DNA from 2 places in the Faecalibacterium sp. BIOML-A4 genome. Region 2 is predicted to be linked to the other one. Evidence: a T-box and tRNA genes for the amino acid it is inferred to sense, from the RefSeq annotation. Region 2 holds a T-box; the other holds one or more tRNA genes.
The links. The T-box of region 2 lies ahead of metG (methionine--tRNA ligase). A T-box ahead of a tRNA ligase gene usually reads a tRNA of that ligase, here a tRNA-Met.
Positions count from the first base shown of each region.

Region 1: it encodes a tRNA-Met, which carries the amino acid that the T-box ahead of metG (methionine--tRNA ligase) is inferred to sense. The anticodon was not compared.

Region 1 covers NZ_WKZG01000013.1:40,332-55,646, reverse strand. The annotation lists gene argF (ornithine carbamoyltransferase) at 1-494, shown strand, start outside; gene GKG34_RS09960 (biotin transporter BioY) at 551-1,111, opposite strand; gene GKG34_RS15695 (hypothetical protein) at 1,445-1,582, shown strand; gene GKG34_RS09955 (hypothetical protein) at 1,708-2,283, shown strand; gene GKG34_RS09950 (sigma-70 family RNA polymerase sigma factor) at 2,406-2,897, shown strand; gene GKG34_RS09945 (DUF4349 domain-containing protein) at 2,884-4,023, shown strand; tRNA gene GKG34_RS09940 (tRNA-Met) at 4,110-4,186, shown strand; gene GKG34_RS15755 (hypothetical protein) at 4,356-4,925, shown strand; gene GKG34_RS09930 (hypothetical protein) at 4,999-5,256, shown strand; gene GKG34_RS09925 (EAL domain-containing protein) at 5,293-8,322, shown strand; gene GKG34_RS09920 (GTP-binding protein) at 8,443-9,387, shown strand; gene GKG34_RS09915 (hypothetical protein) at 9,446-9,592, shown strand; gene GKG34_RS09910 (PTS glucose transporter subunit IIA) at 9,644-10,159, opposite strand; gene GKG34_RS09905 (aminotransferase class I/II-fold pyridoxal phosphate-dependent enzyme) at 10,324-11,346, opposite strand; gene GKG34_RS09900 (ATP-binding protein) at 11,518-12,591, shown strand; gene GKG34_RS09895 (response regulator transcription factor) at 12,581-13,315, shown strand; gene GKG34_RS09890 (SLC13 family permease) at 13,312-14,634, shown strand; tRNA gene GKG34_RS09885 (tRNA-Leu) at 14,839-14,925, shown strand; gene GKG34_RS09880 (DUF6061 family protein) at 15,103-15,315, shown strand, end outside.
Region 2 covers NZ_WKZG01000003.1:123,754-139,068, forward strand. The annotation lists gene GKG34_RS03345 (sugar phosphate isomerase/epimerase family protein) at 1-407, opposite strand, end outside; gene atpC (ATP synthase F1 subunit epsilon) at 580-987, opposite strand; gene atpD (F0F1 ATP synthase subunit beta) at 987-2,399, opposite strand; gene atpG (ATP synthase F1 subunit gamma) at 2,433-3,314, opposite strand; gene atpA (F0F1 ATP synthase subunit alpha) at 3,301-5,055, opposite strand; gene GKG34_RS03370 (ATP synthase F0 subunit B) at 5,045-5,536, opposite strand; gene atpE (ATP synthase F0 subunit C) at 5,552-5,779, opposite strand; gene GKG34_RS03380 (F0F1 ATP synthase subunit A) at 5,819-6,502, opposite strand; gene GKG34_RS03385 (DUF2798 domain-containing protein) at 7,007-7,471, opposite strand; gene GKG34_RS03390 (hypothetical protein) at 8,639-8,956, shown strand; gene GKG34_RS03395 (hypothetical protein) at 8,976-9,287, shown strand; gene GKG34_RS03400 (hypothetical protein) at 9,297-9,515, shown strand; gene GKG34_RS03405 (Dabb family protein) at 9,591-9,893, shown strand; T-box leader at 9,939-10,180, shown strand; gene metG (methionine--tRNA ligase) at 10,250-12,247, shown strand; gene GKG34_RS03415 (EamA family transporter) at 12,254-13,216, shown strand; gene GKG34_RS03420 (TatD family hydrolase) at 13,213-14,028, shown strand; gene GKG34_RS03425 (hypothetical protein) at 14,117-14,350, shown strand; gene GKG34_RS03430 (ATP-binding cassette domain-containing protein) at 14,499-15,311, opposite strand.

The DNA.
Region 1 (15,315 bases), on a different contig from region 2:
ACAGCCTGATGGTGGGCTGCGCCAAGATGGGCCTGAACTTCACTGCCTGTGCACCCAAGAAGTACCAGCCGGACGCTGCCCTCGTGGCCGAGTGCCAGAAGATCGCTGCCGAGACCGGTGCCACCCTCACCTTTGAGGAGGACCCCGCCAAGGCCGCCAAGGGTGCCGACGTGCTGTACACCGATGTGTGGGTGTCCATGGGTGAGCCGGTGGAGGTGTGGGCTGAGCGCATCAACGACCTTGCCGCCTACCAGATCAACCAGCAGCTGATGGACATTGCAGGCCCGCACGCTGTGTTCATGCACTGCCTGCCCGCCTTCCACGACCACAAGACCACCGTGGGCAAGGAGATGGGCGAGCGCTTTGGTCGCGATGCCATGGAAGTGACCGATGAAGTGTTTGAAGGCCCCCAGAGCATCGTGTTCGACGAAGCCGAGAACCGGATGCACACCATCAAGGCCGTGATGGCTGCGACCCTTGGCTATGTAAAATAACGGATCACAAATAAAAAAGGGAGGCTGCGTTTGCAGTCTCCCTTTTGCTTTTCCTGTTAGGCTTCCTTCAGCTTCAGCACGCCAGCCTGTACCAGACGCTTGCGCAGCAGTGCACCCACGATGCAGCTCACCACGATCTTGGCGAGGTCCAGCGCAATGAACGGGTACACGCACACCGAAAGCGCATAGCCCAGCTCGCACTGCATCTGGAACACGAACCATGCGGTGCCCAGCACGTAGCAGGCGGCATCGCCCAGCACAAGGCCGATGCCGGAGATCACCGGCTGGCCCTTGCTCTTTTCGATGAACAGACCGCCGATGAAGGCCAGCAGCAGGTAGCCCACCAGATAGCCGCCGGTGGGGCCTGCCAGCTTGGCAATGCCCGCGCCGTAGCCGGAGAACACCGGCACGCCCACAAGGCCGATGAGCAGGTACACCGCCACGCTCAGCGTGCCGAACTTTGGCCCCAGCAGCCATGCGGTCAGGCAGATGACAAAGTTTGACAGCGAAATGGGGATGGCTCCGATGGGCACGCTCAGCGGGCCAAGCACGCACAGCGCGGCGGCCATCAGCGCAGTGACAGCCATCTGATAGGTGGTCAGTTTTTTGTTTTTCATAGAATAGAATTCCCCTCTGTTAAAAATTTACAAGGCATCTGTGCTCGAGTATAGCGCAGCGGGAGACAGATGGTCAACAATAAAGTTTCGAGGGGGTTTACAATAAAAACTCCCGGCACACTGACCGGGGGACAAAACACATTGTGTCGAGTCGGGAAATGTGATATACTGTCAATAAGGCGCTGATTGCAAAGTTGGTGGTCATGCTTTCTGTCCCGTTATCGCTGATTCTTCTTATCTAGTTTTCTACTTAGGATGAAGCAGAGGTTCCGGGAGGAAACTTTTTTGCAAGTGCCCTGCCCGGAGCCTTGAAGGCGAAGGGAGGGATGTCGGATGACTCTTTTGGAGACTCTCGCATTGCTCACGTTCATTCTCACACTGTTGAGCCTGATCGTGGATGTGATCCGCCTGACCATTGAGGTCGTGGCAAAGTTTTCCCAGAAGAAAGACGATGATAACAAAAAAGATTGACCGCCCTGCTTCCAAACTGTGCGGTCAATCTTTTTGACAAGCGGGATGGAAAGCTGACCCTTGCAGTCAGCGCCCCTTCTGTATTTATTATACCGCATCAGCGTTATTTGTCAAGGAGGTTCCCTATGGGTGGAGGACACGTATCGCGCCCCGATTTCGGGATGCCGCAGCCGGACCCGGCCTACCCACTGACCGAGTTCTACCTGCTTTTGCAGCACGCACTGGACAAAGCGGGCCGCTTTGCGCTGCCTGCGCTGTATGCCCGCGTGCAGGCACCGGCCCGGCACATCTATCTGGACGAGGCGCGGGAATATTTGAGCCTTTCGCCTACCGGGCGGGAGGGGGATATCCGCCTGCTGGCCGAGGGCAGTCTGCAGCTGCTGTACAGCACCCTGCACGTCCAGCCGGACGGCACGCCTGCAGCCCTGCTGCTCACCGAGGAGTGCACCCGCGCCACGGTGGCGGTGCAGCTGCTGCCGCCCTTTGTGTGGGAGGACCCGCTGCCGCCGCTGCCGGACACCCCTGCGGCGCTGACGCTGCAGCTGACCATGCAGGATGTGATGCAGGCCGATACCGACCCGGCAGCGCTGGGCAGAAAGCTGGCTGGCACAGCGGCGAACAAGCGCTGGCTGCACCATCCGAAGGCCGAGACCTTCCTTGCAGAACGGGTGGCCCTGCTGCAGAGAGTATATAAAAGGTGATTTTCATAAATTTTTCCAGCAATGCAATCTTCGGGGGCGTTCAGCCGTGTATAGGGTGAATGTCCCCCGTGGAACACGAATTCCACCAGCCCTGTACAGGCGGTAAAGGAGAGCTTGAAACTATGGGACAGCTGACCAGAAACGAAGTATTTACGCTGGCAGTGCAGAAATACAGCGATGCTGTTTACCGCGCTGCCATACACAACAGCCGATGCACAGCCGATGCCGAGGACGTGGTGCAGGATGTCTACGAGAAGCTCCTGCATTATAATGGTACGTTTGAGAGTGAGGAGCACCTCAAGGCGTGGCTGCTGCGGGTGGCCATCAACCGCTGCCGGGACCTGACCCGCGCAGCCCATCAGAAGGACACCGAGCTGGACGAGAACCTGCCCGCGCCCGATGCGTTTGAGGACGGCAGTGTGCTGGACGCAGTGCGCGCCCTGCCGGAAAACTACCGCAATGCCATCTATCTGCATTACTACGAGGGGTACACGGCGGCGGAAATCGGCCGGATGATGGGCGCACCGTCCAACACGGTGCTGAGCTGGCTGCGGCGTGCCCGGGCGCAGTTACATACGATGCTGAAGGAGGAGATCGAAGATGAGGTGGTATGAGTACAAGATGGAGACGGACGACCTCTACGCCCCGGACGATCTGAAGGCAAAGCTGCTGGCCATGACCGACCAGTTGACCGAAGAAGAAAAGGCCCAGCCCATGATGAAAACCGCCGCACCGGTACCGGCTCAGTCCGCCCCGGTGCAGCCGAAGAAGAAACTGATCCGCTTCCCCGCAAAGCGGGTGGGCGCACTGGCGGCCTGCCTTGCTGTGTGCGTGGTAGGCTATGGTGCTTTTGCCACCGGACAAATCGGCCTTGGCGCAAAGAGCAGCAGTCCGGCGGTCTATTATTCTGCGGACAGTACTGCGGCGGGGATGGCGGCAGGCGGCGCGGACCGCGCCGCTGTGGACAGCCCCATGGCAGCCGATTACAGTCTGAACACCATGGCGCTGGAAAGCGGCGCAGACAACGGCACCGCTGTTTATTCGGAGGACGATGCGGCAGCAGCGGCCCACAGCACCGACCACGCAAAGATCATCTACACCGCGAACCTCAGCCTGGAAAGCAAGGACTACGACGCAGCCCGCGCTGCGCTGGATGCTGCCCTTGCTGAAGCGGGCGGCTATCTGGAATCCAGCAGTGAATACTCGGATGCCGGTGACAGCCGCAGTGTCAGCCTGACCTACCGGGTGCCGCAGCAGAACTACGAGAACTTTCTTGCCGCCGTGGCCGAAGCAGGCAACGTGACCTACAAAAACCAGCAGGCCGACGACGTGACCGCCCAGTACATGGACGTGGAGACCCGGCTTGAGAATCTCAAGAACCAGCGAACCCGCCTGCAGCAGCTGCAGCAGCAGGCCGACAACCTCTCCGACCTGCTTGAGATCGAGTCCAGCCTGACGGATGTGCAGAGCCAGATCGAGAGCTGGCAGAGCCAGATGGACTGGTACAACGATCAGGTGGAAGAGTGCACCGTGTACGTGAGCCTGAGCGAGGTGAGCACCTACTCGCCGCCCAGCGAGGGCTTCGGCAGCCGCTTTGTCAGCGCCCTTTCCGCTGGCTGGCAGAACTTTGTGGGTGGCCTGCAGCAGGTCATCGTTGCCCTTGCCGGTGCATGGCCGGTGGTGGTGATCGCAGCCGCCGCCTGCGCAGGGTTCGTGGTTTGGAAAAAGAAGAAAAAATAAATCAAAAAAATACTTGACATCCGCCCGCCCTTGTGGTATTATACTTGAGCAGTCAGCGAGAACCGCTGAGAGCACAAAGTAAATATCGCGGGGTGGAGCAGTCTGGTAGCTCGTCGGGCTCATAACCCGAAGGTCGTTGGTTCAAATCCGGCCCCCGCAACCACCAAGCGTTCTGAGATCTCTCAGAACGCTTTTTTGTTGTCTGTATCCGATACGAAGAAGGGGCTGCTGCACATCGTTTTAGCCGAAAGTGCAGCAGCCCCTCTTACTGTATCAAAAATTTACACCCACTCGCCGTTGAAATGGTAGCTGCCCACAAGGCCCGCACCGATGTGAACAACGTTTCTTCCATGGGCCGTGATGGCTCCGGCATCCGCATGATGATGTGGGCAGGCGCTACCATGGAGGCAGGCCCCCGTGCAGGTCAGGCAGCCGACATCAACAGCCGTCCGTCCTTCCCCTTCGGCGGTATCTGGCCCATCTTTGGCAACGACGGCAAGCGCTTCTTCAATGAGACCATCACCCGCCACGGCTCCGTGGGCTATCTGGACATGATGCCCGAAGGCCAGAAGATGCCCTACATCACCCACGGCTTCCTGCGGGCGGACAGCCGCAACAGCATGGGCTTCATTCTGCTGTACGGCAAAAAGAACGTCTCCCGCTGCGGCTTCCGTCACTCGGTGCTGGAGGCCACACGCCGCCCGGTGTGCCATGTCATCCTGCAGCGCTGCGCGGGCAGGGATATGCTGGACGATGCCGCTGCCGAGGCCCAGCTGGCCGAGGCGGATGAACTGTTGACGGCTGTGCTTTTTGTTCCGATGGGTGGAAAGTTCTTCCGCTTTCTTGTGATCGTGAAGGTTTTTGCCGGATTTTGGTTACGCACCCGGAAAAAGATGGTATGATAAACTAGGTATAATCGGGTGATATGGTAGCCGGAACGTCCTGCTGCGTGAGCGCCCTCAGGGGAGAAAATCGATGAAAAAATATCTCAAAGCGGTCGTGTCCGGGCTGTGCGCCGCGGCGCTGGCCCTTGGCTGCGTGAGCGGCAGCAGCGCCCGCAAGGTGCTGGAATACGGCCTGAGTGACCTTGCCGCTGCGGACCGCGAGACCGTGGAGCAGCGCATCGCCGAGGGTCAAAGCGCTGCGGACGCAGAAGCCGAGTTCCTGACCGACGATCACTTTGAGGCATGGTATCAGGATATCTGCAGTCAGCTCAAACAGTACGAGGGCTGAGCCGACGGAACACGCTGAGGAAAAGAGGTGATGGCGATGCTGCGCAGACAGAAGGATACGGATGCCGCCCGGCGCAAAAAAACAGGCAGGCCTATCTTCCGCACCATTTTTAACGCCATGATGCTGGTGACGCTGGTGGAGGTGGTGCTGCTGGCAGTCAGCATTGCCATTACCAATGTGGACGGCAGGCTGAACCAGAACGCCAAGGACATGCTCAACATGCAGGTGCGCAACCGCGTCAGCTACGTGCAGGACCTGATGCAGGATGCACAGAATCTGACCGATCTGTCGGAGCACATCAACAATACCGTTCTTGCCATGCAGGAAGAAGGCCAGCTCGATCTGGCCGAACTGAACACGAGCCGTGAGAAGAGCGACGCACTGCTCACGGCCATTGCGCCGGAGTTGGTGAACACCCTGCGAGCAAAACCGGTCAGTGGCATCTTTGTGGTACTGAACACCGTGAATCTGCACAACCTTGATGTGGGCTGCGGCCTGCCCGGCATCTACCTGCGGGATCTGGACCCGGATGCCCGCCCTTCGGAGGACAACGCCGATCTGATGATCGAGCGCGGCAGCTCGGCGGTGGTCAAAAAGCTGGGCATCACCACCGATAAAAGCTGGCAGCCCACCTTGCGCTACTACGGCCTGAAGGGCAACGGCTTTTCCAAGACTCCCTTCCAGACCGCGTGGGAGGACGGCGCAAGGCTGAACGCCGAGGATTACGGCCGCTGGACCACCAGTGCCTATAAGATAGGCAACGACAGCCGCACCGCCATTGCCTACTCCCAGCCGCTGATCCTGCCGGACGGCACGATCTACGGTGTGGTGGGTGTGGAGCTGCTTACCAGCTACCTGCAGACAAAGCTGCCTTACAGTGAACTGCAGGACGGCAATACCGGCACCTACTTCTTAGTCTCCACCACTGCTGATGAGGAAGATACCTCCTTTATCGTCAGCAAGGCGGTCACTTCCAGCGAGGATATGATCACTTCGGAAGCACCGGCCGGCATGATGAACTGCGAACTCCGGGCGGACGAGTGCTGGCTGACGCTACGGAATAAAGACTATTATGCCGTGGCCCTGCCCATTACTCTGTACAGCCGCAACGCGCCATTTTCCAATGAGCGCTGGCTGCTGATCGGCACCGTGAACAGCAAGGTGCTGTTTGCCTTTGCAGACAATGTGCGCAACGTGATCGCCATTGCCATTGTGTTTACGCTGGTGCTGGGCGCGCTGGGCAGTCTGGTCATTGCCCGCAATCTGGCCCATCCGGTGGAGCTGCTGTATCACGAAGTGGTGGACGGGCAGGAGAAAAAGCAGTTCCCGCAGCTGTCCCATACCAACATCCGGGAGCTGGACCGTCTGGCCGATGCACTGACCAGCTTGAACAGCGAGCTGCTGAACAACTCCACAAAGTTTTTGCGCATCATGGACATGGCCAGTGTGGAGCTGGGCGGCTATGAGCTGAGGTTCGACACTGGCAGTGTGTATGTTACCGATAACTTTTTTGCGTTGCTGGGTGCCTCCCAGCCCAAGGATCACTTCCTGAGTGTGCGCCGCTTTGAGGAAAAGCTGAGCAACATCCAGCTTTCCCATCCCTGTACCACCACGGCAGAGGGAGACAAGATACTCACCATCCGCAGGGAGGGCGAGACCCGCTACATCATGCTACGCGTCACCAACGACCAGACCACGCAGGTGGGTCTGGCCGAGGACGTTACCGCCACCACGCTGGAGCGCATGCGTATTGAGCACGAACGCGATTACGATATCCTGACCGGCCTGTATAACCGTCAGGCCTTCCACCGCGTGAGCGAAGAGCTGTTCCGCGATCCGCACCAGCTGGGCGTTGCAGCTCTGCTGATGATGGATCTGGACAACCTCAAGCACATCAACGATACCTACGGCCACGACTGGGGCGACCAGTACATCCACCGCACTGGCCGCTGCCTTGCGGAGAACACACCCAACGGCACTGTGGTGTCCCGCCTTTCCGGCGATGAGTTCGTGCTGCTGTTCTACGGCTATTCCAGTCAGGATCAGATCCGTGAGAAGATCCGCACCCTGAGCAGCGCCATGCAGAAGAGCGTTGCCATCCTGCCCAGCGGCAATGAGCTGCGTATCAGCATTTCCGGCGGTGTGGCGTGGTACCCGGCCAACGGCACCGATATGGACATCCTGAAAAAGTATGCCGACTTTGCCCTCTATCAGGTCAAGCGCACCAACAAGGGACATCTGGAAGAGTTCAGCATGGAAATCTACCAGCAGGAAGCACAGGCCGCACAGCTGAGACGCGACTTCCAGCAGCTGCTTACCGAGGAGCGGGTGTACTATGTGTTCCAGCCCGTCTTCTCGGCCCGCACCGGCAAGGCGATGGCATACGAAGCCCTGATGCGCTCCGATATGGAAGCGCTGCGCTCGCCCGCTACCATCATGAAGCTGGCGCGGGAGCAGGGCGCACTGTGCGAGATCGAGCGGCTGACCTTCTTCAAATCGCTGGAGAACTTCGACCACCTGCGCAGCGAGGGCCTTGTGCGCAGGGACACGATGCTGTTCATCAACTCCATTGCAAGCATCTGCCTGCCCAGAGAGGACAGCGAGTATATGGATAGCCGCTGGCATGAACTGCGCCGTCAGATGGTCATTGAGATCACCGAGGAAGAGGAGATTAACCACGAAGCACTGGAGGTCAAGCGCCATGCGCCGGGCTTCTCCGGCATGTTCGCGCTGGACGATTACGGCAGCGGCTTTGCCAACGAGAACAGCCTGCTGGAGCTTTCGCCCCGGTTCATCAAGGTGGATATCGCCATCATCCGCGGCATCGATACCGACCCGGACAAGCAGCAGATCGTGCAGAACATCGTGGCCTATGCCCACCCGCGCAACATGAAGATCATTGCCGAGGGCGTGGAGACCGCCGCCGAGCTGCGCAAGGTCATCGAGCTGGGCGCGGATGCGCTGCAGGGCTACTTCCTTGCAAAACCTGCCGCCGTACCGGCCAAAATGGCACCTGCCGCCCACAAGGTCATTGCCGAGTACAGCTCTGCATCCGAAAGCGGCTGAATACGAACATAAAAAGTCCCGCAGAAATGCGGGGCTTTTTGCATCTGCCACTGGCGTATTACAGTTTGCTGCGGTATACTGGAACCGGGCAAACAACAGCACAGGAGGTGCTTTTTTATTATGGTACAGGTAGACCTTATCACCGGCTTTCTGGGCGCAGGCAAAACCACCTTTCTGCGCCGGTATGTCCGGTATCTGGTGGCACAGGGCCACAATGTCTGCATTCTGGAAAACGACTTCGGCGCAGTGAACGTGGATGCCATGCTGGTGCAGGACCTTCTTGGCCCGAACTGCGACCTTGAGACCATCAGCGGCGGATGCGACTGCGACACCCACCAGCGCCGGATGCGCACCAAGCTCATTGCCATGGCCATGCGCGGGTTCGACCGGGTGGTGGTGGAACCCAGCGGCATCTTTGATGTGGACGAGTTTTTTGATGTGCTGCGGGACGACCCGCTGGACCGCTGGTATCACATCGGCAATGTGATCGCCATAGTGGATGCCATGCTGCCGGAAACGCTTTCGCCGCAGGCTGAGTACGTGCTGGCATCCGAGACGGCCAACGCGGGCCGGGTGCTGGTCAGCCGTACCCAGCTGGCCGGGCAACAGCAGACCGCTGCCGCCGTGGCCCACCTGACCCGTGCGCTGGATGGCTGCAAGTGCTCCCGCCGCTTTGCGCCGGAAGAGATCGTCACCAAGGACTGGGCACGGCTTACCGATGCCGACCTTGCCGCCATTGCGGCCTGCGGCTGCAGGCAGGCCAGCTGCGAAAAGCTGCATTTTGACGAGCACGAAGCCTTCAGCTCTCTGTGCTTTCTGGAGCAGCACCTGACGCTGCAGCAGCTGCAGGCCGCTGCCGACCACCTGTTTGCGGATGCCGCCTGCGGCCATGTGCTGCGGGTGAAGGGCTTTGCACCGGACCCGCAGGGCACCACCGGCTGGCTGGAGCTGAACGCCACTGCTGCCGGCAGAACGCTGGAACCCATCCCGCAGGGGCAGGATGTGCTCATCGTCATTGGCGAAGGACTGGACAAAGCGGCCATTGAAGCCCGGCTCAAGGCCTGAATTTTCAACACAAAAACAACAGAATGGTGAAAAACAGAAGGAAAAAGAGAAGGAAGTCATGAACAAGACCCGGCAGGCTCCCTCGGCACGGCGCATCATCGGCATGGTGATGGGTGTTATCATCATCGCCCTTGGCCCCTTCATCCAGTTCTTCGATGGACATTTCGCCCAGAAGGTGCTGAAATATAAACAAGAAAAGGAATAACAAAAAAGGCGTGGGCCTCCGAATGGAAGCTCACGCCTTTTACGATTACGATCAGAACTTGAACAGCGGGGTGCCGGCCAGCACATCGCCCTCGGCCAGCATCTTCAGCTCGCCCATGTCATCGCCGTTGGTCACGATGATGGCGGTAGCGGTGGGATGGCCTGCGGCGCGGATGGCGTCCAGATCCACCTTCAGCAGCGGGGTGCCGGCCTTGACCTTATCGCCCACCTTGACCAGTGCCTTGAAGCCCTTGCCCTGCATCTCCACAGTGTCCATGCCAACATGGATCAGGATCTCGATGCCGTCCTCGCTGGTCAGGCCCACGGCGTGCAGGGTGGAAGCCACCTGTTCCACGGTGCCGTCAAACGGAGCATACACGGTCTTGCCGGTGGGCTCGATGCCGCAACCGGGGCCAAGGATGCCCTGTGCAAAGGTCTCGTCGGGGATGTCGGCCTGTGCCAGCACCTTGCCGCGGATGGGGGTCAGAACGGTCTTGCTCTGACCGAAGAATTTGACAGTCTCTTCCTGCTCGGTCTTGCCGCCGAACAGCTTATCAAAAAAGCCCATGTTAAAATACCTTCTTTCCGATCATTTCATAGAGCCAGCCGGCCGGAACGCTGTCCTGCAAGGCCCACCGTCTCCAACCCATTGGTCTACCCAAAAGATACCACATTGTGAAAGGAATTGCAATTGGTATCCCGCAAAAAACCGGCAGAAAATCTTCGGCAGGGTCACATCAGGTCGATCAGCTGCTCGATCTCCTCCATGCGGGTGGCCCAGCTGGTGGCAATGCGCATCACGGTGTGGGTGTCGTCGTACTTCTCCCAGAAGCCGAACTTTGCCAGTGGCTCCAGCGCTTCCAGCTGGCTGTTTTCCAGAATGGGGAACACCTGATTGGTGGGCGACTCCATATAGAAGCGGTAGCCCTTGGCAGCAAGGCCCTCCTTCAGACGGTCTGCGGTTTCGATGGCGTTCCGGCTGATGCGGGTGTACAGATCGTCGGTGAACAGCACATCGAACTGCAGGCCCATCAGACGGCCCTTGGCAAGCAGCGCGCCCTGTTGCTTGACCATAGTCATAAAGTGGGCCGGTGCGCCGTGGGGGAACACCACGGCCTCGCCGCACAGCGCGCCCACCTTGGTGCCGCCGATGTAGAACACATCGGTCAGGCGGGCGATATCCTGCAGGGTAACATCGGTGCCCTTGGCCATCAGACCGTAGCCCAGGCGTGCGCCGTCCATGAACAGGGGCATGTGGTACTCCTGACACACAGCGTGCAGCTCTTCCAGCTCAGCCTTGGTGTACAGGGTGCCGTACTCGGACGGGTGAGAGATATATACCATGCCGGGGAACACCATGTGGTCGTGGTTGGCATCGGCATAGAAGGTGGCGCACCAGTCGCGCACATCGGCGGCGCTCACCTTGCCCTCGTGGGCGGGCAGGGCAATGACCTTGTGGCCGGTATACTCAATGGCACCGGCTTCGTGTGCAGCCACATGGCCGGTGGCAGCAGCCATCACGCCCTGCCAGCGCTGCAGCATGGACGCAATGACGATGGCGTTGGTCTGGGTGCCGCCGGAGATGAAGGTCACGTCTGCATCCGGGCAGCCGCAGGCAGCGCAGATCTTTGCTTTGGCTCTGGCGCAGTAGGGGTCGGTGCCATAGCCGGGCACCTTTTCAAAGTTGGTCTCGGCCAGCTTTTGCAGGATCGCGGGGTGTGCACCCTCACAGTAGTCGTTCTCGAAATACAGCATATCGTTACTCCTGATCCAGTGAGATAAAGTGTTGATAAGGCTATTCTACTACGGGGGAGAGGGAGTGTCAAATCGCGTCCCTCTTTACGGCAAAGGATTTTTACTGTATCTTTAGTTTTTCTATGGTATAATGCGGGAAACGGAATATATTATTTGGGAAGGGGAATGTGCATGAAAAAACAGACGCTTGTGCGGGATGCCACCGTAATGCTGCTGGCTCTGTTCGCCGCCTATGCCATGGTGATGCTTACACAGGCCGTTATGGGCCGCATTGAGGGCGTAGCAATGCTTATCTTTATGCTGGCGGTATTTGTCACCTCTATGTATACAGAAGGTTATGCGTGGGGCGTGGCGGCTTCGCTCATCAGCGTGCTGGCTGTGAACTTTGCCTTCCTCTCACCGTATTTCGCCTTCAACTTTACCCTGTCGGAAAACCTGTTCTCCGGCCTTGTGATGCTGGTGGTGTCCATCATGACCAGCACCCTTACCACCCGCATCAAAAAGCAGGAACAGCTGCGTATGGAAAGCGAGAAGGAGAAGATGCGTGCAAACCTTCTGCGCGCGGTTTCTCACGATCTGCGCACCCCGCTTACCTCCATCTACGGTGCCTGCTCCACTGTGATCGAAAATTATGACTCGCTGGATAAGGAAAAGACCATTAAACTGCTTGGCGAAGCCTGCAGCGATGCCCAGTGGCTGACCCGCATGGTGGAGAATCTGCTTTCCGTCACCCGCATCGACAGCGAGAAGGTGACGGTGCAAAAGACCCCCACTGTGCTGGACGAACTGCTGGATACGGTGCTGGTCAAGTTCCGCAAGCGCTACCCGGAGATCCCGGTGGAGCTGGAAACGCCGGATGCCTTTATCGTGATCCCCATGGATTCCATGCTGATCCAGCAGGTGCTGATGAACCTGCTGGAAAATGCCGCTCTGCACGCCGAGGGCATGACAAAACTGACCTTGAAGGTGTTCACGGTGGGCAATCGTGCGGTGTTCGAGGTGACGGACGATGGCTGCGGCATCCCCAGAGAACGGCTGAAAACGCTGTTCTCCGGCACCGACCCGGATGTACCGGCAGACAGCCGCAAGCACGGCATGGGCATCGGCCTTTCGGTGTGTGCGGCCATCATCAAGGCGCACGGCGGCGAGATCAAGGCCGAGAGCCGTCTGGGTGAGGGAACGACCATCCGCTTCTGGCTGGAGACCGAAGAAATTGAAATGGAGGATGCAGAAGATGAGCAATAACAAATTCAAGGTCCTGATCGTAGAGGATGAGGCAAATATCTGCAGCTTTATCGAAACGCTGCTCACCACCAACGATTATCAGGCTCTGGTGGCTCATACCTGTACCATGGGCCTGACTCTGTTCGCCTCCCACAACCCGGATCTGGTCATTCTGGATCTGGGCCTGCCGGACCGGGACGGGCTGGAATTCATCCGTACCGTGCGGCAGAAGTATATGACCCCCATCGTGGTGCTCTCGGCCCGCACCGACGAGATGGATAAGATCGAAGCGCTGGATCTGGGTGCCAATGATTACATCACCAAGCCCTTCAGCACCGGCGAACTGCTGGCCCGCGTGCGCGCTGCCCTGCGGCTGAACCGCTACAGTGCCATGCACGGCGGCAATGCCCCGGCGGGTGAGTTCCGCGCACAGGGAATGCGCATCAACTATGACCGCCGTAAGGTGTTCGTGGACGAGCAGGAGATCAAGCTGACCCAGACCGAATACAACATCGTAGCGTTCCTTTCCCAGCACGCGGGCCGCGTGATGACCTATGCGGCCATCGTCAAGGCCATCTGGGGCGATACCGACATCGGCAGCACCAAAAAGCTGCAGGTGAACATGGCCAATATCCGCAAAAAGCTGGGCAGCCGTCCGGGCAGCAATGCCTATATCCTCAATGAGCTGGGCGTGGGCTACCGCATGATCGACGAGGATGCCCGCAGCGGGGAGATCAACGAATGATACTTGCACTGATCCTGTTTGCTGTTACCTATGTATTGATGCTGTGGCTGCAGCAGTACCGCCCGTGGGTGGCACTGTGCAGTGCGGTGCTCTTTATTGTGCTGGGCGAGGCAGGGGTCTACGAGTTTTCACTCCGCGCCGCGCTGCAGGCCGTGGATTATAATGTGCTGCTCATGATGGCGGGCACCATGGGTACGGTGGCACTGTTCATCGAGAGCAAAATGCCTGCCCGCCTGGCGGAAATGCTTATCGTCTGTGTGCCGGATGTCAAGTGGGCGGTGTGTATGCTGGCGCTGTTCGCCGGTGTCATCAGTGCTTTTGTGGACAATGTGGCCACGGTGCTCATGGTGGCACCGGTGGGCCTTGCCATTGCACGCAAGCTGAAGATCTCGCCGGTGCCGGTGCTCATTGCCATTGCGGTGTCCTCCAACCTGCAGGGCGCGGCCACGCTGGTGGGCGACACCACCAGCATCCTGCTGGGCAGCTTTGCCGACATGAATTTCTTCGATTTCTTCTGGATGCGGGGCCGTCCGGGCATTTTCTGGGGCGTGGAGCTGGGCGCACTTGCTTCGCTGGCAGTGCTGCTGTGGCTGTTCCGCCGCGAGACCCAGCCTATCGCTGCAAAGGTGGAGACTGAGGTGGAGGACGATGTGCCCACTGCCCTGATGCTGCTGACGGTAGGTCTGCTCATTGCGGCATCCTTCCTGCCGGAGCCTGCAGCCGGGCCGCTGCACACGGTGTACGAGCTGCGCAGCGGCCTTGTGTGCATGGGGCTGTGCCTGTTTGGCGTGGCGCGCGCCTGCCTGCGGGCAGGGTCGGCAAAGCCGCTGGCGCATGTGCTGGGCGAGCTGGACTGCGACACCCTGCTGCTGCTGTTTGGCTTGTTCATCGTGATCGCGGGCATCCACGCGGCGGGTGTTATCGACGCAGCAGCCCGGCTGTTCCATGCCGTGGCAGGGGAAAGCCCCTTCCGGCTGTTCACCCTGCTGGTGGTGGTGTCGGTGGTGCTTTCGGCCTTCATCGATAACATCCCTTACGTGGCCGCCATGCTGCCGGTGGTGCAGAGCATCGCCGCCCTGATGAACGATGGCGTGGGCGTGGAACCCTATGTGTTTTACTTCGGCCTGCTCACCGGTGCAACGTTGGGCGGCAACCTGATCCCCATCGGTGCTTCGGCCAATATCGCGGCCATTGGCATTCTGCGCAAAAACGGCGAGACCGTCACCACCCGCGACTTCCTGCGCATCGGCGTGCCCTTTACGCTGGCCGCCGTGCTGGCAGGCTATGCGTACCTGTGGCTTGTGTGGGGCAGAGTCTGATCTTCTGAAGAAAATGAAGAAAAAACAAAGAAACTCCGACCCTCTGCACCGCCGGAAAATCGGCCTGCAGAGGGCTTTTTTCGCGAAAGTATGACGTTTTGTAGTGAGGAAAAAGTTTTTTTGAAAAAATGCTTGACAATTCTGCCATATCTGGTATAATAACTATCGTTCCGAGCAACACAGCTCGCAAACAAAACAGAATATGCGGATATGGCGGAATTGGCAGACGCGTTAGATTCAGGTTCTAATCGGGGCAACTCGGTGGAGGTTCAAGTCCTCTTATCCGCACCAAACCATGAAAATCCGAACCTTTTCTCGATAGGAGAAGGGCTCGGATTTTTTGTTTTCTTCGGAAACGAGAACAATGGCTCTTCCCTTACGGCTGTGTGTCCAAAACCTTATCAGAAGAAAGACCGTATCACGAAGGTCACAACAGTAAGAGTGCCGTAAGGCGGAAAGGACACAAACATGAAGTATGATGCAAGAGCTTGCCATTTCAACATGGACATCGGATGCGTGGAGCTTCTGCTCCGGGATGGGAGAAAGATTTCCATCGACTGCACCGGGGTCGAGGATGCACTGGACGTGACCATGGCGCAGAGGACGGAACTGGACTACCTCATCTACAATGACCCGCTGGTGTATGCAGACCTGATTCTAAACGGCGAGCCGGAAGAATAT
Region 2 (15,315 bases):
TTCCGGATAAAAGTAGCAAGGGCTTCGTCGCTGCGGCACTCCGGACAAAATTTGTACTCCGCGTTGGGCGCACCGGTCTCGGTGCCCACCATTCCGCAGCCCAGCAGGCTTGCAAAACGGATATGGGCATAGTATTTTTCCTGAATGGCGTGCAGGGCATCCGCATCCGGGTGGGCAAGGTTCAGGTAGTTGCCCAGCACGGCAATGTCGATGCCGTTTTTCTCAAACAGATGCCGCAGGTACAGCGCATAGCCGGGAGTCAGGGCGCTGGGGGTGCAGGGCAGCTCCCTGAAGGATTTGCTCAGGGCCACATGGGCGCAGGTAAAGCCTTTCTGGCGCACCAGCGGCAGCACCTGTTCAACGGGCAGCTTTTCCGCGTCATGCAGACGCAAGCCGAATTGGATCATGGAAAACCTCCTCCTTTCCCGCACAACACGCGGGGTTGCATTGACCTTATTATACACGAAAGCTGCGTTCCATGGAACAGCCTGAAACAAAAAAAGAGCATCACTTTGCACCCTCAATGGATACAAATGATGCTCTTTTTTCAGATCTGGTCCTGGCAGATGCGGCTCATTCTCAGCGCCGGTACTTTGCAGCGGCCTGCAGGCGCTGCATCGCACGGTCGAGCGCGATCTTGCTCTGATAATATTCATGCATGCTCTGCTGATGCTGCAAACGCTCCTCGGCACGGATGCGGGCAGCCTCGGCACGGTTCTTGTCGATATCCTCCGGACGCTCGGCGCTGTCCACCAGCACCATCACATAGGCAGGCGTCACCTCGGCAATGCCGTCGCCTACCAGGATGTCCCGGCTTTCACCGTTCACCTCAAAGTGCAGGATGCCCATGTGGATGGCCACCAGCACCGGGCTGTGTCCGGCCTGTATGCCGTACACGCCATCGCTGATGGGCAGCACAAGGTCTTCGCAATCGCCCTGATAGTACTCACCGCTGGACGCAGTGATGTTCAGCATGAACTTGTTCATCAGACGGCACCGCCCTTTTCCTCAGCCAGCTTTTCCGCTGCCTTCTGGCGGGCATCTTCCAGCGTACCAACGTTGAAGAAAGCCCACTCCGGCAGATCATCGGCCTCGCCGTCCACAATGGCGGCAAAGCCGCGCACGGTATCCTGCAGCGGCACATACTTGCCCTTCAGGCCGGTAAAGTTCTCGGCCACAGCAAAGGGCTGGGACAGGAACTTCTGCAGCTTGCGGGCGCGGGCAACGGTGAGCTTGTCGTTCTCGTCCAGCTCGTCCATGCCCAGAATGGCGATGATGTCCTGCAGTTCCTGATAGCGCTGCAGAATGGACTGCACCTTGCGGGCCACGCGATAGTGCTCCTCGCCCACGATATCCGCTTCCAGAATGCGGGAGGTGGATGCCAGCGGGTCCACGGCCGGGTAAATGCCCTGCTCCACGATCTTACGGGACAGCACGGTAGTGGCATCCAGATGTGCAAAGGTGGTGGCGGGGGCCGGGTCGGTCAGGTCGTCGGCGGGGACGTAGACGGCCTGCACAGAGGTGATGGAGCCTTCCTTGGTGGAGGTGATGCGCTCCTGCAGAGCGCCCAGCTCGTTGGCCAGAGTGGGCTGGTAGCCCACAGCAGAAGGCATACGGCCCATCAGAGCGGACACCTCGGAGCCTGCCTGCACGAAACGGAAGATGTTATCAATGAACAGCAGCACGTCCTTGTGGGTCTCCTCACGGAAGTACTCTGCCATGGTCAGGCCGGTCTCGGCAACACGCATACGTGCTCCTGGGGGCTCGTTCATCTGACCAAAGACCAGTGCGGTCTTATTCAGAACACCGGACTCGTTCATCTCGCCCCAAAGGTCGCAGCCCTCGCGGGAGCGCTCGCCCACGCCGGTGAAGATGGAGTAGCCGCCGTGCTCGGTGGCCACGTTATGGATCAGTTCCTGGATCAGCACGGTCTTGCCGACGCCTGCACCGCCGAACAGACCGATCTTGCCGCCCTTTGCATAGGGGGCCAGCAGGTCGATGACCTTGATGCCGGTCTCCAGAATTTCGGTCGCGGGCTTCTGCTCCGCAAAGTTGGGGGCCTTGCGGTGGATGGGCCAATGCGGCACATCATCCACAGAGCCCTTGCCGTCGATGGGTCTGCCCAGCGGGTCGAACATGCGGCCCAGCGTGGCTTCGCCCACCGGTGCGGTCAGGCCGTGGCCGGTAGCGGTCACGGTCATGCCCTTGCCCAGACCCTCGCTGGCGGAAAGCATGATGCAGCGCACAGTGGTCTCGTTGACATGCTGTGTCACTTCCATCGTGCGCTCGGTGCCCTCAGCGGTCACGGTAAGCGCTTCCTGCAGGGCAGGCAGCTTGCCTGCGGTGAACTGCACGTCCACCACAGGGCCGGCTACGCGAATAATAGTTCCCTGTATCATACGATTGCCTCTATACTAATTTGTAAATACGTTTTATTCCGCCCGGTCCTGCACGGCAGCCGCACCGCCGATGATCTCGGTGATCTCCTGTGTAATGGAGCCCTGACGGGTGCGGTTGTATTCCAGCTGCAGCTCCCGGATCATATCGTTGGCGTTCTTGGTGGCGGAATCCATGGCGGTCATGCGGGCGCTCTGCTCTGCGCAGAAGCTCTCGGTCATGGCACCAAAGATCATGCCGTGCATATAAATGGGCGCGATTTGTTCAAACACCGTCCATGCAGACGGGAACATCTCCACATCGCCCTTCGGATCGCCCAGACCCTTGGGGGCAGGCTGCAGATGGGCGCGGTCCAGCGGAAGCAGACGCACCATGGTGGGCTCGCTGGTCAATGCATTCTCGATGCGGGTATAGATGAGATAGATCTCATCCAGCTTGCCGGTCTTGAAATCATCGATGGCGTCCATCGTGATATCGCGGGCACGCTGCAGCGTAGGCTCCGTGGCACCGTAGTGGAAATCCTCCACCAGCCGCGGATCCTTGTGGTACAGGGCGCGGTAGCCGGTCTGGCCGATCACATAGAACCGGTCATTCTCATCCGCATTTTCCTTGAGGAACTTGATGATGTTCTGGTTGTAAGCGCCTGCCATGCCCTTATCTGCCGTCAGCACGATGTAAGCGCGCTTGGGGTTTGCGGTGTTGCGTTCGTGGAAGAACGGATGCACCGGCTCTTCCGGCAGGTGGGGCACCACGCGGGAAATGGTATCGCGCATACGGTTGAAGTAGGGCGATACATTCTGGTAGTTCTTACGTGCCTTGCGCAGCTTGGACGAGGAGATCAGGTACATGGCGTTCGTGATCTTCATGGTGTCCTGAATGCTCTCGATGCGCTCCTTCAGCAGCTTACTGGACGGCATGGCTGTCGCCTCCCGCATAAGCTTTCCAGGCGTTCAGGATGGCATCGACCATTTCAGGTTCCAGCTTGCCGGTGGCGGTGATCTTATCCATCGTACCGGACACATCCGCGCGGAACTGACGCACAAATGCGGAAGTTTTGGCGCGCAGCTCGGCAGTGGGCAGTTCGTCCAGCACACCGTGGGAAGCCAGCACCAGCGTGACCACCTGCTCGGCGTCGGACTTGGGCTGATACAGCGGCTGCTTGAGCATTTCCATCAGAGCCTTGCCGTGATCCAGCTGGCGGCGGGTCTCCGCGTCCAGATCCGAGCTGAACTGTGCAAAGGACTCCATATCCTTGTACTGTGCCAGCTCGATACGCAGGTTGGCGTTGGCCTTCTTCATGGCCTTGGTCTGGGCAGCGCCGCCCACACGGGACACCGACAGACCCACATTGACGGCCGGGCGGTTGCCTGCATTGAACAGGGCGCTCTCGAGGAAGATCTGACCATCGGTGATGGAAATGACATTGGTGGGGATGTAGGCGGAAACGTCGCCTGCCTGCGTCTCTACGATAGGCAGTGCGGTGATGGAACCGCCGCCCAGATCGTCGCGCATCCGGCAGGAGCGCTCCAGCAGACGGGAGTGCAGATAGAACACATCGCCGGGGTAAGCCTCACGGCCCGGAGAGCGGCGCAGCAGCAGAGAAATGGCACGGTAAGCCACTGCATGCTTGGACAGATCGTCGTAAACGATCAGCACGCTCTTGCCCTGACTCATGAAGTACTCGGCCAGTGCGGTGCCGGCATAGGGTGCAATGTACTGCAGGGGAGCGGAATCCGAAGCAGTAGCCGCCACGATGGTGGTGTAGCTCATGGCACCGTGCTTCTGCAGATCGCCTGCCACGCGGGCAATGGAAGAAGCCTTCTGGCCGATGGCCACATAAATGCACAGCACACCGGTGTTTTTCTGGTTCAGGATGGCGTCCGTGGCGATGGAGGTCTTGCCGGTCTGGCGGTCGCCGATGATCAGTTCACGCTGGCCGCGGCCGATGGGGAACATGGAATCGATGGCGAGGATGCCGGTGTGGAGCGGGGTATCCACGCTCTGACGCTCCAGAATGCCGGGGGCCTGCTTTTCGATGGGGTTGTAGCCCACAGCTTCAATGGGGCCCTTGCCATCGATGGGCTCGCCCAGCGGGCTGATGACACGGCCCAGGAAGGCATCGCCCACCGGGATGCCGGCACGCTTGCCGCTGCGGGTCACCATGGTGCCCACGCCGACGGTCTCAGCTCCGTCGAACAGCATGATGCCCAGCTGTTCGGGGTCCACGCTCTCCACCATGCCCTTGGCACCGTTGTCGAAGGTGACGATCTCGCCGTACACAGCGCGGTTCATGCCTTCGACGTGCACGATGCCGTCGGCAGAGGAGATGACCACACCGCCCTCGGCAGAGGTCTCGGCGGGCTTGTAGTCCTCAATGCGGGTCTTGAGGGTAGCCAGCGAGGGCTTGCCCTCCATCATCTTGTCCAGCTGATGACGGCCGGAGTTATCGAACACGCGGTCGCCCACCTGCAGGACATAGCCGGACAGCAGGCTCTCGTCCACCGTCACGTTCAGGATGACCTCGGTGGCATCATACAGCTTGCGTACCTCGGCGCGGATCCGGTTCAGCTCCTCTTCCCGGGGCTTGCGGGCGCTGCGCAGCTCGGCCTTGACGATGCGGTTGTCCGCAAAAAATTCACGACTGAATTCAGTTGCCATTGCCTGCACCTGCTTTCTCCAGCAGATCGTCCAGCAGACGTGCGTCGTCCTGGGCGGTCAGATTGCGGGCCAGCAGCTTCTCGCACATCGCACGGGCCAGTGCCGTGGTCTGGGCATCGGCTTCCCGCAGCTTGCTCTGGCGTTCGGCCTCGGCGCTTGCCTTGCCGGCTGCCACGATGGCGTCTGCCTGCTTGCGGGCATCTGCCAGCAGCTGCTGCTTTTCGACCTCAGCCTGCTTTTCGTAGGCTTCGCGGCGGGCAGCGGCCTCATTGTCCACATTGCGCAGTTTTTCCTGTGCGGCGTTCATGGTCTCTGCGGCTTCCTTCTTGGAGGTCTCCGCATCGGCCAGGTTTGCGTCCACCATCTGCTGGCGCTTTGCGATCACGTCCTGAACAGGCTTGAACAGGAACTTGCGCAGCACCGCATACATGACGAGGACGTTCACGACGGTCCACAGCAGGTTAATATCCAACTTCAGCATTCGTCTGCGCCTCCGTTACTGACCCAGGAACAGGATGATCAGCAGTGCAACGACGAAGCCGAAAATTGCAGTACCTTCTGCCAGAGCAGCGCCCAGCAGCAGGTTGGTCTGGATCTTGCCGGATGCCTCGGGCTGACGGGAGATAGCCTCCGTTGCCTTACCCGTTGCGATGCCGATGCCGATACCGCCGCCAATGCCGGTCAGCGCTGCAATGCCAGCGCCCAGAGCAATCAAACCATTCATAGTAATAATCTCCTTTTAAATTCAGTAAATATCAATGGATCAGTCTTCTCCGCCCATGGTCTCTTTCATGAACAGCGAAGTCAGGAACACGAACACATAGGTCTGGATCAGACCGTCGAACAGGTCAAAATACAGGCTGAACACCGCCGGGACGAACACAGGCACCACGAGCTTGATCAGCTCCATGATGACGAATGCACCCAGCACGTTGCCGAACAGTCGCATGCAGAGGCTGGTCGGGCGAATGGCGATCTCGAGGATGTTCATAGGGGTCATGATCGGAGTGGGGGCAGACAGACTCTTGAGGAAGCCAATGCCGCCGCGTGCACGGATGCCGGCACCCTCGATCAGGACGATGCTCATCAGCGCCAGCGCTGCGGTCACGTCCAGATCCTTCGTGGGGGGCTTGACACCGAACACGCCGATCAGGTTGCTGAAGGCGATGTAGATGGCCACGGTCATCAGGTAAGGCACATAGCGCCTGCCCTTTTCGCCCAGCAGACCTTCAAAGAAATTAGTGCCTGCGAGGTAGGCCATTTCCAGCACGGCCTGACGCTTGCTGATATGGTCCACCTTCAGGTTTCTGGTAAGCAGGATCGAGCCGATGGTGACGATGGCCAGGATCACCCAGCTGATGACCACGGATTCCGGGATCTGCAGCGGGCCGACCTTGACGTATTCGACGGTCAGCTCTTCCATCAATGCTTTGGTCAGATTATTCAATTGTTTTTCCTCCTTCCTGAAGAATAGGGTTCCGGGGGTAAGACCGCCGCACCGCCCCGGCGGCGCAGCGTCCTTCTTATCGCTCGAAGAAAAGGCGCAGCTTTGTGAAAAAAGTAAGGAAGGTGTTCGGCTCTGTCCGGTCACACCCTCCCTCCTGCACGGGTCACTTCGTCTTTTTTCGTTGTGTATGATAGTACGATTGACGAAAATTGGCAAGTGGCTTTGTGCACATTCTACATTTTAGGTGGTTCTACTGCATTGATATATAAAAAAAGTTGTGCATCTTGTCTAACAAAATGCTCTTCACATGTACTTTTTCCACAAATTTCTTAGCCAATTCTTAGGTTTCAATGGCTTTTTCAGGGCATTCCGGGGAATATTTCCATCAAAAATGCCCCATTGTACATACTTTATATGCCCGATATATAAAATTCGTATAGGCGTCTCGTCCGGTATTACACCCGCTCCTATACATATTTATTATAACTGCATATCTAAAATCTGTCAGTCCGCCTGTTTTGCGCCGCGGCGGAACACCAGCCGGAAGATGGCACGGGCAAGCGGCCCGCAGTACAGCATCTGCCAGCACAGGGCCATGGGCATATTGCAGCCCCATGTATGCACCCAAGTGCCAAAGCCGGGTTCTTTAAACAGCACCGTTGCGATCAGGCTCATCACCGGGCACATGATGCACACGATCATCAGCGAGATGGCATAGGTGATGAACTGCGGACGATCTGTGGGCCGCATGAACATAAACGCCAATCCGGTGGCCAGTTTCTCCACCACGAAAAATTCCAGCACGCAGGCAATGGGAACCATGATCGGCATCTCGTGCAGAGCCATGACAAAGGTGGCATTGGTGACACCGCCTGTGTTCAGCGCCACATTGTAAACGATCATGCCATAGACCATAATGGCAGCCATGACAATGGTAAAGAAGATACGTTCCGGTAAAGTTTTAGGCATTTTGATTGTGTCTCCATTTCTTTTGTGTGTAAATTTTTGCCGCAAAAAAGCCGCCCCGCGAAACTTTCATCTCGCGGGGCGGCGGCGACTACCATTCATTGGCGCTATTTTAGCACAAATCGATCTGACGCATAATACCCTGTGGACACTTTCTCCCGTTTTGCGCAAAATCCTCCACAAACGGCCCGGAACTTCTGGGCAGCTTTGCTGTTGACTTCCTCGGCAGCCCTCCCTGCAGGGCACAGAGTTCCTCTCCAAAGGGCCCGATCGTCCGGACACACCGCGCAGAAAGCGGCATTTTGCACGTTCCATCTGCTGTTTTTCAAGAACTGCACAATTTTATATTTCTATCCTTGTGCACTCTGCGAATAGACAAATCAATCAGGAATATGTATAATAAAGCCAGAAACCAGAGAAGTACAGCAGAAGCTCAAGAGAGAGCTAATCCCGCTGACTTGAAGCAGAAAGGAGCGAGACCGATGGTCGATATGGAACCCGCACAGCAGGGACAGGCTGTCGGGATTCGCTGAGAAGCAAAATAGAGGCTCACCACAGACGGGATGTTTCCCCCGTATAAAAACACAACAAAAATGAGCCAGTCTTGAGCATCAAAAATGCGATTACACGACAACCTGTCGATAAACTTAACCCCCAGCGATTCAAATAGATCCGCCGGAGATGATTCCTATGAAGGTATCTTTTGTACGGAGAACATTATTTGAATAGCAAAAAAGGAGTTCTACCAATGTACTAAGTAGTTTGCCCCTGGCGAATCTAACTCGAAAGAATGTGGTAATATGAAATTCATCTTTAGAATCTCGGTGCCGCACTCCATCAGTTAAGAGAAGGGTCAATCCAATGTACTAAGTAATCAGTCCCCTTGAAATAGATTCTCAGTTTCCAGTAGTTTCTAAGGAGAGTCACCCTATGAAACGTTTACTCCGAAAATGAGGAACCCCAAGGAGAAGAGGCTTATGACTCCGAAGAAGTAAGTATCCAGCCGGACGAGGGCTTGCAACCGCCTCGTCCGGCTGGTTTTATTTTGTGCTGTTTTCACCAACAGTCAACGCCCGATTTGTGCAAATTTTACGCAGGAAGGTTGAATACCGTCCTTTGTTTTTGCACTTTTCTGTGGTATACTGTGGAAAAAGATGGGAGGTTCATTTCATGGAGTCGTTCGTTTCGGTTTCCACTCTGCTTAATCTTGTGCTGACCGTTATCTGGTTCATCTCCGGCATTCGGGATTTTCAAGGCAAAGACCCGTTCCTCGATCTGCCGTTCAACCAGTATCACCGCGACCCGGAGTACCGCGCCTTCTGGCAGAAAAAGAACGGCGTGTTTTACATGCTCAACAGCATCGCCTTTCTGATCTTAGCCTTCACACCTGTTACATCGCTGCTCTACCGTATCATCTTCGGCATCGCCATTGTGGGAGACCTTCTTTATCTTGTCGCTTACGAAAGCTGGAACCATAGTGCGGATTGACAGCCGGAAAGGGGCCACTATGAATTTGAATCTTTCGGACTGGGATTGGCTGAACGCCGCGCTGGGTGTGCTGTTTTTGTACCGCGGCATCCGGGATCTGTACAATGGCACCGGCACCGGTTGGAGCACCGAGGACGAAAAGAAGCATTTTCACAAATTTTACGGCATTGCTTCGATCCTTTGCGGTGCACTCTATCTGGTCAACATTTTTCTGCCAAAGGTCGAGCCGCTGAATTCCATTTTGATGGTGGCGGCGCTCGTGTTGTGCACTGCCCTGCTGATCTCGTATCTGTGCTATGCCCTGAGTAGGAGCGACAAAACCAAAAAGTGAGGGGTTGCTATGGAAGTCATCTGTGCGATCTTAACCGCACTTTTCGGCATCGGGTTCGGCATTTTTATGGCGCTGCAGCCGGAGGATGCCATTGCCCTGCATGACCGTGGACGGTATACACAGACCGAACCAACGGAAGCGTACATCAAATTGACCCGGCTGGAGGGCATCGGACTTTCGGTGCTCTGTGCCGTGCTTCTGGTGGTTCTGCTGTTCGCACCCCAATAATACTTTGCAGCTTTCCTCTTGCGGATTTTTTCTCACCCTGTTACAATGAGAAAAAAACGCAGGAGGTATTTTATTATGGTCAAGCATGTGATCCTGTGGCAGCTGAAGGACGAGCTGTCCGACGCCGAAAAAGCCGCCGTCAAGGCAGGCATCAAGGAAGGGCTGGAAGGTCTGGCAGGCAAGGTCCCGGGCCTTGTGGAAGTGCATGTCAACATCAACGGTCTCCCCTCTTCCACCGCCGACCTGATGCTGGACACCACCTTTGAAAGCGCCGAGGCCCTCAAGGGCTACTCCGTCCATCCCGCCCATGTGGCTGTGGCCGACGGCAAGGTGCGGCCCTACACCAAGGCACGGTTCTGTCTGGATTACGAGATTTAATGTTGACAAACCCACCGTTTTTGCGTATTATAGACATAACAATGTAAATTGGCTGTGAAGAGAAGAGTACGCACCGTCTGCGCCTGACAGAAAGCCCGAAGGATGGAACCGGGCAGGCCGCGCGATGCCGAAGATGGTCTCGGAGCTGCGCAGGTGAAAATTGAGCCTGCGACGGGTGCGCCCGTTACCGCGCTGCGCCGTGCTTTTTGGCCCGGCAAAAGGCTGCGCCCGCAAGGGTGCGGCGAAGCAAGGTGGTACCACGAAAGTTACAAGCTCTCGTCCTTGTCCGGCTCAGTCCGGCAGGATGAGGGCTTTTTTCGTCCCCCGCCAAATCAGGAAAGGAAGAGTATCAACCTATGAGTGAACACAAGACATTCTACATTACCACTCCCATCTACTACCCCAGCGACAAACTGCACATCGGCCACAGCTATACCACTGTCGCCTGCGACGCACTGGCACGCTTCAAGCGGATGCAGGGCTATGACGTCATGTTCCTGACCGGCACCGACGAGCACGGCCAGAAGATCCAGGACAAGGCCGCCGACGCCGGTGTGACCCCCAAGGAGTATGTGGACAAGATCGTAGCCACCGTCAAGGATCTGTGGAAACTGCTGGACGTCAGCTACGACCGCTTCATCCGCACCACCGACGACTACCACATGGAGTCCTGCCAGAAAATTTTCACCAAGCTGTATGAGCAGGGCGACATCTACAAGGGCGAGTACATCGGCCACTACTGCAAGCCCTGCGAGAGCTTCTGGACCGACAGCCAGCTGGTGGACGGCAAGTGCCCCGATTGCGGCCGCGAAGTGTACGACGCACACGAGGAAGCCTACTTCTTCAAGACCAGCAAGTATGCCGACCGCCTGCTGAAGCTCTACGAGGAGAACCCCCAGTTCATCCAGCCTGAGAGCCGCAAGAACGAGATGATCGCCTTCATCAAGCAGGGCCTGCAGGACACCTGCGTGTCCCGCACCTCCGTGAAGTGGGGCATCCCCGTGCCCTTTGACCCCAAGCACACCATGTATGTGTGGGTGGATGCCCTGAGCAACTATATCTCCGCGCTGGGCTACGGTAACGAAAAATATCACGACTACGACAAGTTCTGGCCTGCCGACCTTCACATGGTGGGCAAGGAGATCCTGCGTTTCCACACCATTCTGTGGCCTGCCATGCTGATGGCTCTGGATCTGCCCCTGCCCAAACGGGTGTTCGGCCACGGCTGGCTGCTGATGAACGGCGGCAAGATGTCCAAGTCCGTGGGCAATGTGGTGGACCCTGTGATCCTGTGCGACCGCTACGGCGTGGATGCCATCCGCTACTTCCTGCTGCGTGAGATTCCCTTCGGCAACGATGGCATGTTCACCAACGAAGCCCTGATCACCCGCATCAACAGCGATCTGGCGAACGATTTGGGCAACCTGCTCAGTCGCACCGTCGCCATGTGCGAGAAGTACTTCGGCGGCACCGTGCACAATGTGGCCGGTACCGAGGCCATTGACACCGAGCTGGAGACCATGGTCAACGAGCTGACCGCCAAGGTCACGGCCGACATGGACAGCCTGACCATCCCGCAGGCCCTGATGGAGATCTTTGCGGTCATCCAGCGCGCCAACAAGTACATCGACGAGACCGCTCCCTGGGCGCTGGCCAAGGACGAGGCCAACAAGGCCCGTCTGGAGAGCGTGCTGTACCACCTGTGCGAGGCACTGCGCGTGTGCGGCATCCTGCTGAACGCATACCTGCCCACCACCGCACCCAAGATGATGGAACAGCTGGGTCTGGACGCATCTGCTCTGGACCTGACCAAGACCACCTACGGCGCACAGGAGACCTACACCGTGCACAAGGGCGAGGCACTGTTCCCCCGCATCGATGTGGCAAAGGAAATTGCCCACCTGAAGGAAGAGGACGAGAAGCGCAAGGCCGCTGCCGAAGCTGCCAACAAGGCCAAGGCTGAAGCTGAGAAGAAGGCTGCCGCCCCCGCCGAGGAGAGCACCGTGGACTTTACCCACGAGGAAGAGATCGACTTTGACACCTTCTGCAAGGTGGAACTGCGCGTGGCCGAAGTGCGCGCCTGCGAGAACCTGAAGGAAAGCAAGAAGCTGCTGCACCTGACCGTGTTTGACGGCGAGCGGGAGCGCTGCATCCTTTCCGGCATTGCAAAGTGGTTCAAGCCGGAAGACCTGATCGGTAAGAAGATCGGCATTGTGTGCAATCTGGCACCTCGCCCCATGATGAAGGGCAAGTATGTCAGCGAGGGCATGATCTTTGCTGCTGATACCGCCGACGGCGGCTGCTCCATCGCTTTCTACGGCGACGACACCCCCGTAGGCAGCCGCATCCACTGAGCCGCCATGCAGGAAAACAAAACGCTTTCCCGCGCGGAATGGCTGGATAAGATCTTCGGCACGCCGGTGTTCGCCGTGCTGCTGGCCATCTTCTGCAATGTGCTGTGGGGCTCGGCCTTCCCGTTCATCAAGCTGGGCTACCGGCTGTTCTCCATTGAGACCAGCAGCACCGCCTCCATCTTCTGCTTTGCCGGTGTGCGGTTCATGCTGGGCAGCTTTCTGGTGCTTCTGGGCAGTGTTCTGCTGCAGAGCCGCCTGCCCAAGTTTCCCCGCGGCAAAGTGGCAGCGGAGTGCTGTGCTCTGGGCCTGTGGCAGACCACGACCCAGTACGCATTCTATTACATCGCTGTTGCCATGCTCACGGGTGCCTTTGGCGGCATCCTGAACAGCACCCAGAGCTTTCTAGGCGTGATCTTTGCCCATTTCATCTACGGCAACGCCGACCGCATGACCCCTGCCAAAACGCTGGGCTGTGTCATCGGCTTTGCGGGCGTGCTCATCGGCACGCTGGGCAACCACGGCAGCGGCAGCGGCTGGGGCGTGTTCTGCATGATGGCCGCTACCATCATCTTTACCCTGTCCGGCCCGTGGAACAAATCCGTGACCAAAAAAGCAGACAGCTTTGCCGTCTGCTTCATCAACCTGTTCGTGGGCGGTCTGGCACTGTTCGTGCTGGGCACTGTGCTGGGCGGCAGTCTCCATGTGCAGAGCGCACTGGCGGTGGCGGTCATGCTGTATCTGGCCTTCATCTGCGGGGCAGGCTATGTGCTGTGGGCCCTGCTGATGAAGAACAACCCGGTCAGCCGCATTGCCATCTTTGGCTTTGTGAACCCGGTGGTCAACGTACTGCTGAGCGCCGTGCTCAACGGCGAACCCCTGTTCCGCTGGCAGTATCTGGCGGCGCTGGTGTTCGTGTGTGTGGGCATCTGGCTGGTGAACAAGGCCCCCGCCAAAAAGGAGGGCAAATGACCGGCCCCATTTTTGACACCCACGCGCACTACAGCGCCCGCGCCTTTGACGCCGACCGCGATTTCCTGCTGGGCAGCCTGCCCGGCAAGGGCGTGGTGGGCGTGTGTGAACAGGCCACCCACTCCGGGGATGCACCCAAAGTGCTGGAGCTGGCGCACCGCTACCCGTGGGTGGTGGCAGCTGTTGGCATCCACCCGGAAAGCCTGCTGCCCGCCGCCGACTGCGGCGAGGAAGGCCCGGCTCCTACGGTCTCGGTGTACGGCGGGGACTGGGCCGCAGAGATGCGCGCTCTGGCCCCGTATTACGAGGACCCCAAGGTGGTAGCTGTGGGGGAGTGCGGGCTGGACTACCACTGGCCTGTGCCCAAGGACGCCCAGCTGGCCATGTTTGAAGCACACATCCGGCTGGCGCTGGAGCTGGACAAGCCCATCATCGTGCACGACCGCAATGCGCACGCCGATGCTTACGCCCTGCTCAAAAAATACCAGCCCAAGGGCATCGTCCACTGCTATTCCGGCAGTGCCGATGACGCGGTGTGGCTGGCAAAGCAGGGACTGTTCATCGGTTTTGGCGGGGCGTGTACCTTCAAGGGTGCCAAGCGGGCGGCAAAAGCCATCAGCGCCCTGCCGCTGGAAAGCATCGTGCTGGAGACCGACTGCCCCTACATGGCACCGGAGCCGGTGCGCGGCACCCGCTGTGACAGCTCCCTCATCCGCTATGTGGGCGAGTATATCGCCCAGCTGCGGGGCATCTCTGTGGAAGAGGTGTTCCGCACCACAGCCGAAAATGCCCGCCGGGTATACGGGCTGTGATCCGTTTTTCGCAAGTTGCACAGGTTTTTCTCTGTGCTTCTGTATAAATCAACAATCAAAATCCAAACTGTTATAAGGAGAACCTACCATGAAAGCACGTATTCCTAAGCACCGCGAGTTCATCATCAACTTCCCCGACAGCATCGACCAGAACAAGGCCAACGAGGGCTGGGCAAAGCTGCAGCAGATCGTTGAGGACTACAAGAAGGCCCACAATGGCGCTTCTGTCTACGCCCCCACCTTCATCGAGGACTGCGAGGCCGAGGTGAAGAAGCTGCAGGAAGAGTACGGCTTCGAGTACACGGTCGAATACGTTCAGTAATTTCTGATATTTAAAATCCCCTCTGTGCATCTGCGCAGGGGGGATTTGCAGTTTCAGGGGGAACCGCTTTTTCCCTGCGGTGTGCTCCTGCAAAAATACAGCCCCGGCAGACTGCATGGTCTGTCGGGGCTGTGCTTTCCTGTCCGGGTCACTTTTCCACTTTACTCAGCAGGATGCGGTCGTTGTCCAGATTCTTGCCTGCGTTCTCGCGGAACTTTTCAAGCAGGTCGTCCACGGTCATCCGGCTGCGTTCCTCGCCCTTCACGTCAAAGACGATGCGGCCGGAATCCATCATCAGGGTGCGGTTGCCCAGCTCCAATGCCTGATGCATATTGTGGGTGACCATCAGGCAGGTGATCTTCTTTTCGGCCACGATGCTCTTGGTCAGCTCCAGCACCTTTTCGGCGGTGGCGGGGTCCAGTGCGGCGGTGTGCTCGTCCAGCAGCAGCAGCTTGGGGGTGACCAGCGTTGCCATGAGCAGGGTCAGCGCCTGCCGCTGGCCGCCGGAAAGCAGTCCCACCGGCTGCTTCATGCGGTCCTCAAGGCCCATATCCAGCAGCGCCAGCTTTTCGCGGAACACTTCCTTGTCCTTGCGGGAGATGCGGGAGAAGATGGCGTGGGGCGCGGTGCCGGCACGCAGATAGGCCAGCGCAAGGTTTTCCTCAATGGTCATGTTGGGTGCCGTGCCCTTGAGCGGGTCCTGAAACAGGTGGCCGATGACCTTGCTGCGCTGGTGCTCCGGCGCAAAGGTGATATCCTGTCCGCCCAGCAGGATGCTGCCCTCGTCGGCGATGAAGCCGCCGGTGATGGCGTTGAACAGGGTGGATTTGCCCGCGCCGTTGGAGCCCACGATGGTGGCAAAGTCCCCGGCTTCCATGTGCAGGCTGACACCGTTCAGGGCCACTTTTTCATTGACCGTGCCGGGGTTGAAAGTCTTGTGCAGATCGTTCAGCTGAAGCATTTCC